3 regions of the Variovorax sp. CCNWLW225 genome follow, and region 1 is predicted to be linked to each of the others. Evidence: predicted binding sites of a transcription regulator. Region 1 holds the regulator's gene; each other region holds the start of a gene.
The links. The regulator LexA, encoded in region 1, represses DNA repair genes until DNA is damaged. The targets are predictions, from matches to a motif close to ACTGTATNNNNATACAGT.
Positions count from the first base shown of each region.

Region 2: the regulator LexA is predicted to act here: its motif matches at 2,511-2,528, upstream of imuA (translesion DNA synthesis-associated protein ImuA).
Region 3: the regulator LexA is predicted to act here: its motif matches at 1,541-1,558, upstream of recA (recombinase RecA).

Region 1 is NZ_JBBCBV010000011.1:4,409-8,616, forward strand. Features, by position in the region: gene kdsB (3-deoxy-manno-octulosonate cytidylyltransferase) at 1-446, shown strand, start outside; gene adk (adenylate kinase) at 581-1,237, shown strand; gene V9L20_RS17890 (asparaginase) at 1,301-2,287, opposite strand; gene lexA (transcriptional repressor LexA) at 2,361-3,035, shown strand; gene V9L20_RS17900 (hypothetical protein) at 3,173-3,547, shown strand; gene V9L20_RS17905 (D-2-hydroxyacid dehydrogenase family protein) at 3,640-4,208, shown strand, end outside.
Region 2 is NZ_JBBCBV010000003.1:368,202-372,409, forward strand. Features, by position in the region: gene V9L20_RS09435 (hypothetical protein) at 1-634, shown strand, start outside; gene V9L20_RS09440 (ABC transporter substrate-binding protein) at 1,294-2,421, opposite strand; gene imuA (translesion DNA synthesis-associated protein ImuA) at 2,542-3,354, shown strand; gene V9L20_RS09450 (Y-family DNA polymerase) at 3,323-4,208, shown strand, end outside.
Region 3 is NZ_JBBCBV010000008.1:63,111-67,318, forward strand. Features, by position in the region: gene recX (recombination regulator RecX) at 1-326, opposite strand, end outside; gene recA (recombinase RecA) at 375-1,493, opposite strand; gene V9L20_RS15410 (MarR family winged helix-turn-helix transcriptional regulator) at 1,640-2,125, shown strand; gene V9L20_RS15415 (response regulator) at 2,193-2,867, shown strand; gene V9L20_RS15420 (sensor histidine kinase) at 2,906-4,208, shown strand, end outside.

The DNA.
Region 1 (4,208 bases):
TCGACGCTGTTGCGTCGGCGCTCGCCCTTCGTCCGGAAGCCGCCATGAGTACCGCGGCCCATGAGATCGATTCGCTCGACGACTTCCTGAACCCGAACGTGGTGAAGGCGGTGCTCGATGCGCAAGGCAACGCGCTGTACTTCAGCCGCGCCCCCGTTCCGTGGTGGCGTGACGGCGCCGTCAACCGCGTGCCGACGGCGCTGCCCAGTCCGGCTCCGCTGCGCCACATCGGCATCTACGGGTATCGCGCGGGTTTCGTGCGCCAATTCCCTTCCTTGCCGCCGGCTCCGGTCGAGGCGACCGAGGCGCTGGAGCAACTGCGAGCGCTCTGGCACGGGCATCGCATCGCTGTGCATGTCACCCACGCGGCTCCCGGACCGGGCATCGACACTCCAGAAGACCTGGCCCGCGTGCGCGCACTGTTCGCAGCCAAGCCGACACCCTGAAGCGTGCGCCACAGGGTGGCTGTAACGGAAATTCTTCACGCTCACGCATGCTATCCTCGACGCAATTCCGCCTTGCACGGCTCCCGGGCCGGCGCTTGGCGCGACACAAGATCTAAGAACCGTCCGAGGACACCATGAGACTAATTTTGCTGGGCGCGCCCGGGGCGGGCAAAGGCACGCAAGCGGCCTTCATTTGCCAGAAGTACGGCATTCCTCAAATTTCGACCGGCGACATGCTGCGCGCAGCCGTCAAGGCCGGCACACCGCTCGGCCAGCAAGCCAAGGCGGTCATGGAATCGGGTGGCCTGGTGAGCGACGACCTCATCATCAACCTCGTGAAGGAACGCATCGCGCAACCCGATTGCGCCGACGGCTTCCTGTTCGACGGCTTCCCGCGCACCATTCCGCAGGCGGACGCGATGAAGGCAGCGGGCGTCAAGCTCGACTACGTGCTCGAAATCGACGTGCCCTTCAGCGACATCATCGAACGCATGAGCGGCCGCCGCTCGCACCCCGCATCGGGCCGCATCTATCACGTGAAGTTCAATCCGCCGAAGGTCGAGGGCAAGGACGACATCACGGGCGAAGAACTGATCCAGCGCAAGGACGACGAGGAAGAAACCGTGCGCAAGCGGCTCGAGGTGTACAGCCAGCAGACGCGTCCGCTGGTCGACTACTACTCGGCCTGGGCCAAGGCCGATCCGGCCTCGGCGCCTAAATACCGCGCCATCAAGGGCGTCGGCACGGTCGAAGAGATCACCCAGCGCGCACTGGCTGCACTGAGCAACTGAAGTTCAGCAGGCAGGCGGGTTGCCATGGCAGCTTGCGCGCCTGCCCGCTTGTGCCCGCGGCCCTCAGGCGGCTGTTCCGATCAGTTCCAGCATCAACGCGATCCGTGCCTTGACCGGCGTCAAAGCACCGGCATCGCGCAGCTTGTCATCAGGCCTCGGAAGAATGCGCCCGCTCGCGCAACGTGTGGCGCGCAGCACGGCGACGCCCGCATCCTGCGCGCGAAGCGCGGCAGCCTCCAGCGCATGGTGCACCGTGCCGTTGCCAGTTGCGGCCAGCACCAGCCCGCGCATCGGCTCGGCGACGACGCCCATCGCCCGCTCCTGAAGCAGCAAGTCGACGATGGCGCCGGTCGCACCGGCGTGGCTGGTGAGGATTTCGACCCTCGGCCATTGCATCGCCGCGCCTTCGCCGGCTTCGAGAAGCTTCGAGCGCGCCGGCGACTCAGGCCAGTCCCGCACCCGCCGTACCGCCCCCTCCTCCACATAGCCCACCGGACCGGCATCGCCCGAAGCAAACGCATCCTGCCGATAGGTGTGCACCTTCTGCACATCGAAGGCACTGTGGATTGCGCCTGCGCAGACCACCGTCACACCTCGGGCGGCCGGCGTGGCTGCCACCGCGATGGCGTCGCGCACGTTCTGCGGGCCATCGGGCGAAAGCGAACTGGCCGGGCGCATGGCGCAGGTCAGCACCACGGGCTTGCCGGGCGCAAGCACGGCCTGAAGAAAGAAGGCGGTTTCCTCGAGCGTGTCGGTACCGTGCGTGATCACCACGCCGGCCACATCGGCCTCGGCCAGCCAGAAAGCGCAACGCCGGGCGAGCTGCAGCCAGACGTCGGGTTCCATGTCCTTGCTGTCGAGCTGCGCCACCTGCTCGGCCGCAAGCGCCAGGCCTTCGGGCGCCTCGATGCCGCCGAGCAGGTCTGCCACGCCCACTTGCCCGGCGGTGTAGCCGATGTTGTCGCCACCGCTGGCGGCACGGCCCGCAATGGTGCCGCCCGTTCCCAGAACCACAATGCGCCGCAGGCTCGGCGAGAGCGAATTAACCATGGCTTGCCAACTTTTAAAAACTGGTTAAAAATACAGGTACTGGATATCTAGCCAGTGCCGCAAGGAACAACATATGCAGTTCGCCGTGAAGCTTACCGCCCGCCAGCAGCAAATCCTGGACTTGATCCAGAGCGCCATCGCACGCACCGGCGCTCCGCCCACGCGGGCAGAAATCGCCAATGAGCTGGGCTTCAAGTCGGCCAACGCGGCCGAAGAGCACCTGCAGGCGCTGGCCCGCAAGGGCGTCATCGAACTCGTCAGCGGCACCTCGCGCGGCATCCGGCTCAAGGGCGATGCGCTGCGTTCGCTCAACGAGTCGCGCAACAACCAGTTCTCGCTTTCGCTGCCCGGCATGGCGCAATTGGCACTGCCTCTCATCGGCCGTGTGGCGGCGGGTTCGCCCATCCTCGCGCAAGAACATGTCGACCAGACCTATTACGTCGAGAACACGCTGTTCCAGCGCCAGCCCGACTACCTGCTGAAGGTGCGCGGCATGTCCATGCGCGACGCCGGCATCATGGACGGCGACCTGCTGGCGGTGCAAGCCACCAAGGAAGCCCGCAACGGCCAGATCGTGGTGGCCCGCCTCGGCGACGAAGTCACGGTCAAGCGCCTCAAGCGCAACAAGCAGGTCATCGAGCTGCACGCCGAAAACCCCGACTACCCGACCATCGTGGTCCAGCCCGGCGAGCCGTTCGAAATCGAAGGCCTGGCGGTCGGCCTCATTCGCAACACCATGCTGATGTAGGCCCTGCGGCCTGCCGAAAGCAGCACCCATCCGGTCGCAACAGGTGGCGGGCGTATGGCGCTAAGTCGCCATCACCCTGTTGCGCCCGATCAAAGAAATCCTGCCTGTGTTCAACCTCAGACTTTTTTGGAGTTCACATGGGAATCGCCCTCCTCGCCATCGTTGATTTGTGGATGCCGCTGCAATCGCTCGCAAGCCGGCTGCTGCCGGCCCGTCGCCCGCGCCGCCACGACAGCAGCAGTGCTTCCGCAGGCTTGCGCTACGTCGCGGTCCGGCCGTCATGCACGGCCCGGACCCATGGTCCAGCCGCCTCGGCTGATGCGGCTCCCGCACCCGCACGGCCTCTGCGCGTCATTCGCGTGGTGGACGGCCTCCAGGGCGAAAAGCGCAGCACCAACCGCATGGTGATTTCCGGCCGCATGGCCGACGTTTGCGCCGAACTCGACCGCCTGGCGGCACTCGAGGCCATGGAAGCCGTGAGCACCGCGCCCGCTTCCACACGCCTGCATTGAGGCCATGCACCCCCCGGTGACCATTGCCCGGGGCGGGTATCCAAACGTTCACACGCGCGTCATGCCAATGCTGCGAGGCACAATGGCACGCCATGAACATTGTGATCCTCGACGATTACCAGGACGCCGTGCGCAAGCTGCGCTGCGCCACCAAGCTGGACGCGTACGCGGCCAAGGTCTACACCAACACGGTCAAGGGCATTGGTCAACTGTCAATCCGCCTGAAGGACGCCGACGTGATCGTGCTGATCCGCGAGCGCACCCATATCTCGCGCCAGCTGATCGAAAAGCTGCCCAAGCTCAAGCTCATTTCGCAGACGGGGCGCGTGGGCAACCATATCGACGTCACAGCGTGTACCGAACGGGGTGTGGCTGTGGCCGAGGGCACCGGCTCTCCCCAAGCGCCCGCCGAACTCACCTGGGCGCTGATCATGGCGGCCATGCGGCGCTTGCCGCAGTACATCAGCAACCTCAAGCACGGCGCGTGGCAGCAATCGGGGCTCAAGTCGGCTTCGATGCCGCCCAACTTCGGTCTGGGCTCGGTGCTCAAGGGCAAAACCCTCTGCATCTGGGGCTACGGCCGCATCGGCCAGCTGGTGGCGCGCTACGGCCAAGCCTTCGGCATGCAGGTCGTCATCTGGGGCCGCGAGGCAAGCTGCGC
Region 2 (4,208 bases), on a different contig from region 1:
TGGCCAAGAAACTCCGCACGTCCATAGCAACTCACTTGCACTGCAATACACAGATCACTCCGGCGGCCGAAAGTCCATCAAGGTTGACGAGGGCCTGCTCGCGGAGATTTGCAAGCTTCACGCGACATCGTTTCAGGGCGTCACGCAGCAGAATTTTCCCGCTCACACGGTCTTCAGAAAATCCATCGCGCGGCTGGATCGCGGGATGAAGTTCCTCCAGCAAGCGAGGTCTTCGGATGATCTTGGCCAGAAGGTTGCGAACTACTGCTCGTTCTTCGAGGCACTACTAAGTACTTCAGCTTCTGAACTCTCCCATCAATTGTCGGAGCGAATTGCATTTCTCCTTTCGGATGATCCGAACAAGAGGCTTGGGTTTTTTAAGGACGTGAAGAAAGCGTACGGTGTGCGGTCAAAGATCGTGCACGGTGACATTCTCACGGCAGGTGTGATAGCGAGTCTTGTAGACGTTGCTCGCACATGTGATGAGTTTGCCCGATCCCTTGTTTTGAAGATTGTTCAGGAACCGCATTTGGATGCACTGTTTAACACCGGCTCCAATGAGCTGCTGGACGCGTACATGTTGAATCTGATATTTGGTGTCAAAGAATCGCCCTCCAGCCAGCTTTCAAGTTAGGCGATTAACAAGATTTCACTCGTGCCTAGAGGTTCTTGGACGGGATGCAAGCTCGACCGACCATCGGCGCATGCAGGAACACGGGCCCATAGAAACGCGCCTCATTGAGAGGACCCAGGCATGAGATGCGTTCCCCATTGCAAAACGTGGGCGAGCGTTCGCGGCCGCCGCGAGGTCTCCGACCTCGCCCGAGAAAGTTATTTCGCCTACGGCACAGGTCCTACGACATACCTTCGAGGCTTTGACCAAAGCAACCGCACGGTCTAGCTCTCCGCGATCCAGACCTACAGGTCCATCTTCCCCTGCGTCCTCACGTTCGCCGCCGCGTTCTGTTCGAGCAGATTTCAGACGCTGCCCATCTTGCACTCGCCGCCACCGGCCGGATAGCGCTGCTCTAGCGCGCTACACAAAAACCAGTTTCAAAGACCGTGCTTGCATCTCTGATGCAGGCGCGACCTATGTTGTTTATCGACGGGAGCGTGATTCAGAGCGGTCGTTGATCAGCGGTGCACCAGCAGCGTGTCCCAGTGCACAGGGCATCGGGTGCTCCGCGCAGCGAAATAAAGGAGGAGGCCGCAGGCCGGGGGACATTCGCGGAGGGGAGTACCCGGTGGCCTTTGCACTCGCCCTGAACGATTCGCCCCCCAACACGTACAAACTCAGCGCAAATAGCGCCCGTCAGCCTTCAGCATCGAAAGCTCAGAGAAGGTCAGCCCACGGTGCTCCCCCGGCCGGTAAGACACAGCAATCCCGCCGATGTCCAGCGTCTTGAACGATTCGAGACCCTTGTGCAGCGAATCGGCCGTCGGGTTCGAACCCGCTCGCTTCAGGCCCTCGACCATCACCTTGGCCGCCACATAGCCCTCGAGGCTGGCGTAGCTGAACTCCGTCGCGCCGATCTTCTTCATGGACGCCTGGTACTCGGCAATCATCGGCATTGCCGTGTTCCATGGGTACGGCACGACCTGCGAAATGACCACGCCGGCTGCGTCCTTCTTGATGTCCTGGAACAGCTTCTGGCCGTTCAGGAAAGAGAACGAATAGAAAGCCGTTTCGCCGCCCGCCGCGCGGTAAGCCGTGATGAACTTGGCCGCCACGTCGTTCGTGGCCGACAGCACCACGGCCTTGGGCTTGAGCTTGACCAGTTCCGCCGCGCGTTCGGCTGCGTCCGAGCCGTCATTTTTGATCGACACGCTGCCGACCATTTTTTCGCCGCGCTCGGCAATGAATTTTTGCGTGCTCTCCATCGCCGAGCGCGCGCCCGGGTTGTCGTTGTGCGCGAAGGCGATGCGCGAGAGGCCGATGGTGAACAGGTGGTTCACGATGCGGCTGTATTCCTCGTCGAAGCTGATGCGCACCGGAAAGCCGTATTCGGACGGTTTCACCACCGGCGCCGCACCCGTGTACGAGCCTACGACCGGAATCTTGAGTTCGTTGGCTGCCTTCAAGGCGCCCACCGCCGACGACGTGCCGATCGGCATCAGGATGCCCACGGCGCCGTCCTTCACGAAAGTCTTCACGTTCTCGGCGCCCTTGGCGGGGTCGTAGGCATCGTCGAGCTGGCGCAGCTCGATGGGCCGGCCGTTCACGCCGCCGTTCGCATTCACTGCGGTGAACAGCGCGCGAATGCCGACCAGCGGCTCGGTCGACAGCGTTGCCAGCGGGCCCGTCTGCACATAGGTCTGGCCGATCAGGAGCGGCTTGGTTTGGGCCTGCGCCGCAGGCTGTACCGCAAGGAGGAGGGCGGCAAAGGCCGAAGCCAGCAAATGAATCTTTTTGTATTGCATGGTCACAAATTGTTTGTTCGGCCATCTTAAGAGGCAAGGCGCTTTGGGTAAATCGCTATTTGTCCTGCCCCGGTTGCGGCGCATGGAATACTGTATAAAAATACAGTTAACGATTGCATCATGGGCCTTCCTTTCCTCAACTCCTTTTCCGCCGCCGCGGGCCGTGGCGTCTGGCATGCCGACGAGCTCGGCCTTGCCGACGCGCAGGTCGTCGCCACCGGCCACGCCGCGCTCGACGCCGAGCTGCCGGGTGGCGGCTGGCCTGTAGGCGCCATGACGGAGTTGCTGCAAACCGCGCCGGAAGCCCATGTCTGGCGGCTGCTGCTGCCCGCCTTGGCGCAGGCCGTCCAGGCGCGCGGCGGGCCGGTGGTGCTGATCGGCGCGCCCTATGAACCCTGCGGGCCGTCTCTGGCGGCGCAGGGCTTGCCGGTGGAAGCGCTGATGTGGGTCCGGAGCGACGCGCCGGCTTCGCGCCTGTGGGCCTGCGAGCAGGCGCTGCGCTGTGCGGATGTGTCGGCCGTGCTGGCCTGGCTGCCGCAGGCCCGGGTGGGCGAGCTGCGGCGGCTGCAACTGGCCGCCGCCCAGCATGACGTGCTGCTCTTCGTGTGCCGGCCCGAATCGGCCGCGCAGGGTGCGTCGCCGGCGCGGCTTCGGCTTCAGGTGGAAAGCTGCGAGGCCGACAGCTCGCAGATCGAACTGCGCATTCTCAAGCGCCGGGGGCCGCCCTTGGCCGCGCCGGTGATGCTGCCCGCACGCAACGAGCGCATGGCCGCATTGCTGGCGGCCGCCCGGTTGCGCCGCAAGCTGCGGCTGCAGCAGCAGGGCACGGCGCCGGCCGGCGAAGCGGCAACGTCGGCCACGGCCACGGTGGTGCGCATCGACGCATGGAAGGGAGGCCCCAGTGCACTGGATCGCATTGCGGTGGTCGCTTGAATCCGATTCGCCTGACGAAGCGCAGCCCCTGCCCACGCCCGAGGCGCTAGGCTGGTGGGCGCTGCAATACACGCCGCACGTCGCCTGGCAAGACGAGGCGCTGATGCTCGAGGTTTCGGCCTGCGAGCGCCTGTGGGGCGGGCGCTCGTCGCTGATGCGCCAGCTGGCCCACGAGAACCCCGCGCCCGACGCCGTGATGCGCGGCGCGCAGGGTGCCACCAGCCTCATCGCACTGGCCCGGCTGCGCCTGTTCGAGCGCGAAGAGAGCCGGCCCAAGGACATTCCCGCCGGCCTCCCGCTGGACACGCTGAGCGCCGCGCGCGAACACCTCGATCTGCTGGCGCGCCTGGGCTGCCGCACCTGGGGCGACGTGGCGGCCTTGCCGCGCGGCGGCCTCACGCGGCGCTTTGGCGCGGCGCTGCGCGAGGCGCTCGACGTGGCTTGGGGCCTGCGCCCCGAAAGCCACAGCTGGCTCACGCTGCCCGACGTGTTCGAGCAGAAGCTCGAGCTGCCCGCGCTGGCCGAAACCGCACCCGAGCTGATGTGGTCGGCCAACCGGCTGCTCACGGCGCTGCAGTTCTGGCTGCGTGCCCGCCAGCGCGGCGCGCGCGCGCTCGAGCTGCAATGGACGCTCGACCTCAAGCGCTTCAACGGCGTGAACCTGCCGCCGCACCAGCAAGTCGCCGTGCGCACGGCCGAGCCCACGCAGGACATGGCGCACCTGCGCCGCCTGCTTTCCGAAAAGCTCGCCCTCACCACGCTTGCGGCGCCCGCAAGCTGGCTGCGCCTGCGCACACTCGAAACCGATCCATGGGCCGGCGCCAGCACCAGCTTTCTGCCCGAAGACAACCGCA
Region 3 (4,208 bases), on a different contig from region 1:
CGCCACAAGGCGGTGGCGCGCTCTACTTCGGTGTCTTGCAGGCTGGCCACGGCTTGTGCGATGGCTTCGGGCGCAATGCCCTTGGCCTGCAGCTCCTGGCGCACCCGCAGTGCGCCCGAGCGGGCGGCGCGCTGGTTCAGTACCGAAGCCACCACGCGCGGCTCGCTGATGAAGTCCTTGGCGGCCAGTTCATCGAGCGCGCGGGCCAGCGTGCCGGGCTCTTCTTCATGCCTGGCCAGCTTGCGCTCCAGCTCCGCGCGCGAATGCTCGCGCTGGCTCAGGAGCCGCAACGCCCGGCCTTTGAGTGAGGGGGCACCGAATGCCATGCCTGGTGGTCGCTTGCGCGGCCCGCGAGAGGCCGCGCCGTACCTTGCTTACTCGCCCTTGTCGGCCTTCTCGGCCTTGGCTGCCTTCGCAGGCTTCTCGGCCTTTTCGGCGCCCGGGGTGTCGGCATCGGCCGCCAGCAGCGGAATGCCCAGCGATTCGCGCACCTTGTTCTCGATTTCGCGCGACAGCTCGGGGTTCTCGCGCAGGAATTCGCGTGCGTTGTCGCGGCCCTGGCCGATCTTTTCGCCGTTGTAGGCGTACCAAGCGCCCGATTTGTCGAGGATCTTGGCGTTCACGCCCATGTCGATGATTTCGCCTTCGCGGCTGATGCCTTCGCCGAACAGGATGTCGAACTCGGCCGTCTTGAACGGAGGACTGACCTTGTTCTTCACCACCTTCACCTTGGTTTCGTTGCCGATGGCCTCGTCGCCCTTCTTGATGGTGCCGATGCGGCGGATGTCCAGGCGCACCGAGGCGTAGAACTTCAGCGCATTGCCGCCGGTGGTGGTTTCGGGCGAGCCGAACATCACGCCGATCTTCATGCGGATCTGGTTGATGAAGATGACCATGCAATTGGTCTTCTTGATGGTGGCGGTGAGCTTGCGCAGCGCCTGGCTCATCAGGCGGGCCTGCAGGCCGGGCAGCGAGTCGCCCATTTCGCCTTCGATTTCGGCCTTGGGGGTGAGCGCGGCGACCGAGTCGACCACGATCAGGTCGACGGCGCCCGAGCGCACCAGCGAATCGACGATTTCGAGCGCCTGCTCGCCGGTGTCGGGCTGGCTGATCAGCAGGTCGGACAGGTTCACGCCGAGCTTCTGGGCGTATTGCACGTCGAGCGCATGCTCGGCGTCGACGAAGGCGCAGGTGCCGGCCTGCTTTTGCATGGCGGCAATGACCTGTAGCGTGAGCGTGGTCTTGCCCGACGATTCAGGGCCGTAGATTTCGATGACGCGGCCGCGCGGCAGGCCGCCGACGCCGAGCGCGATGTCCAGGCCGAGCGAACCGGTGGAGACCACCTGGATGTCTTCAAGCGCCTCGCCTTCGCCGAGCCGCATGATCGTGCCCTTGCCGAACTGCTTTTCGATTTGCGCCAGCGCGGCTTGCAGGGCCTTGGCCTTTTCACTGTTGGCGACCGAGATGCTTGCGCCCTTGACGACTGCGTCCATGTGGAAATCTCCTTGAAAATCAACGGTTTGTGTGTGACTGCCATCCATCTGCTTTTAATTACAGGCTGGATGCTTGAACAGTAGTGTAGGGGCTCATTGGTTTCAGTAAACCCATTTTTTAGTCAGTTTGCTTTACCATTTGGGCCATGGCCGAAAATGCTTTTCCGACCGATCCCGATGCCTGGCGGCAAACCCACCTGGGCCGCCTGCTGGGCCATGCGATGCGCCGCTTCGACGAGCGCGTGCTCGAGCTCATGGCGCATGACGTCGAAGTGCCGCTGGCGCTGTCGAACCTGGCCGCCCGCGCCCAGGTGAGCGCCGCGCACATCCACATCACGCGGCACCTGGCGCGCGAAGGTTCGCGCCTGACCGAGCTGGCCGAGCGCGCCGGCATGACCAAGCAGGCCATGGGCGCGCTGGTAGACCAGTGCGAAGCCTGGGGCCTGGTCACCCGCGGGCCCGACCCCCTCGATGCGCGGGCGCGGCGCGTGCTTTTCACCGCCGACGGATTGGCATGGCTCGACGCCTTTCGCGGCGCAGTCACGCAGGCCGAGCGCGAATTCCGCGCCAGCGTCGGCAACGACGTCGCCACGGTGGTAACCATCGGTCTGGAAGCGTACACAGCGGGCTAGACTCGGCTGGGAGAGAGACAAATGTGAACGGCGCCGGCGCGGCGCCCGAACCGGCCGGAGGTGGCTCATGCGGATTCTGATTGCCGAAGACGACCAGGTGCTGGCCGATGCCCTGCTGCGCAGCCTGCGCACCTCGGGCGCGGCGGTCGACCACGTGGCGAACGGTTCGCAGGCCGACACCGCGCTCATGACGCACAGCGAGTTCGACCTGCTGATCCTCGACCTCGGGCTGCCCAACCTGCACGGCATCGAGATCCTCAAGCGCCTGCGTGCCCGTGGTTCGCAGTTGCCCGTGCTGGTGCTCACCGCGGCCGACAGCGTGGAAGAACGCGTCAAGGGCCTGGACCACGGCGCCGACGACTACATGGCCAAGCCCTTCAGCCTGCAAGAGCTCGAAGCGCGCGTGCGGGCGCTCACGCGGCGCGGCATGGGTGCCACCAGCAACACCATCCGGCACGGTCCGCTGGTGTACGACCAGGCCGGCCGCGTGGCGACCATCGACGGCAAGATGGTCGAGCTCTCGGCGCGCGAACTCGGCCTGCTCGAGGTGCTGCTGCAGCGCGCGGGCCGCTTGGTCAGCAAGGACCAGCTGGTGGAGCGCCTGTGCGAATGGGGCGAGGAAGTGAGCCTGAACGCGATCGAGGTCTACATCCACCGCCTGCGCAAGAAGATCGAGAAGGGGCCGGTGCGCATTGCCACGGTTCGCGGCCTCGGCTACTGCCTCGAAAAAATCCAGCAATGACACGCGGGCTTGCCCCGCGGCTTCGGAGGCCGTAAGCCTTGAAACTGTTCCAACGCGCGCAGCGCTCCCTGTTCGGCGAGATCCTCGACTGGATGCTCACGCCGCTGCTGCTGCTGGTGCCGGTGAGCATCGGCGTCACGTGGCTGGTGGCACAGGGCATTGCCAATGCGCCCTTCGACCGCGCGCTCGAATACAACGTGCAGACGCTGGCGCGGCTCGTCACGGTACAGCAGGGCCAGACGCAGTTCGTGCTGCCGCAGCCGGCGCGCGAAATCTTGCGGGCCGACGACGCCGACCGCGTGTACTACCAGCTGCTCGACAGCCACGGCAAGCTGCTGAGCGGCGAGTCCGACGTGCCGCATCCCAACACCGACGAGCCCCCGGTGCCGGGCGTGGTCACGTTGCGCAACGGCGAAATGCGCGGCAAACCGGTTCGCGTGGCCTCGCTCTGGCTGGCCGACGGCGACGACGATTCGGCGCCCGCGCTGCTGCAGGTGGCCGAGACGCGCGAGAAGCAGTCGGTGCTGGCCACCGAGATCATCAAGGGCGTGCTGCTGCCGCAATTCGCGATCCTGCCGCTCGCGGTGCTGCTGATCTGGCTGGCGCTGGTGCGCGGCATCAAGCCGCTGTCGGTGGTGGAGGCGCGCATCCGCGAGCGGCGCCCGGGCGACCTGAGTCCGCTCGACGAATCGTCGGTGCCGCTCGAAGTGGTGCCGCTGGTGTCTTCGGTCAATGAGCTGCTCGACAAGCTCAACGACTCGATCCACACGCAAAAGCGCTTTCTCGCCGACGCGGCGCACCAGCTCAAGACGCCGCTCGCGGGCCTGCGCATGCAGGCCGACCTGGCGCAGCGTGAAGGCGCCAACGCCGACGAGCTGAAGCAGTCGCTCAAGCAGATCGGCCGTGCCAGCGTGCGCGCCACGCACACGGTGAACCAGCTGCTCTCGCTCGCGCGCGCCGAAAGCACCGGCGCCGGCACGGGCCGCCAGCCCTGCGATCTGGCCCGGCTCACCATTGAAGTGGTGCGCGAAGCCGTGCCGCGCGCCATCGAAAAGCGCATCGACCTGGGCTACGACGGCGCCGAAGCGGGTGCGCCCGGCGTGGTGCTCGAAGGCAACCCGACCCTGCTGAAGGAACTGGTGCGCAACCTGGTCGACAACGCCATCAACTACACGCCCTCCACCCCCGAGCGGCCGGGCGTGATCACCGCGCGCGTGCTGGCCGACCCTTTCGGGCACGTGGTGCTGCTGCAGGTGGAAGACAACGGCCCGGGCATTGCGGAATCCGACCGCGAGCTGGTGTTCGAGCCGTTCTACCGCGTGCTGGGCAACGAGGCCGACG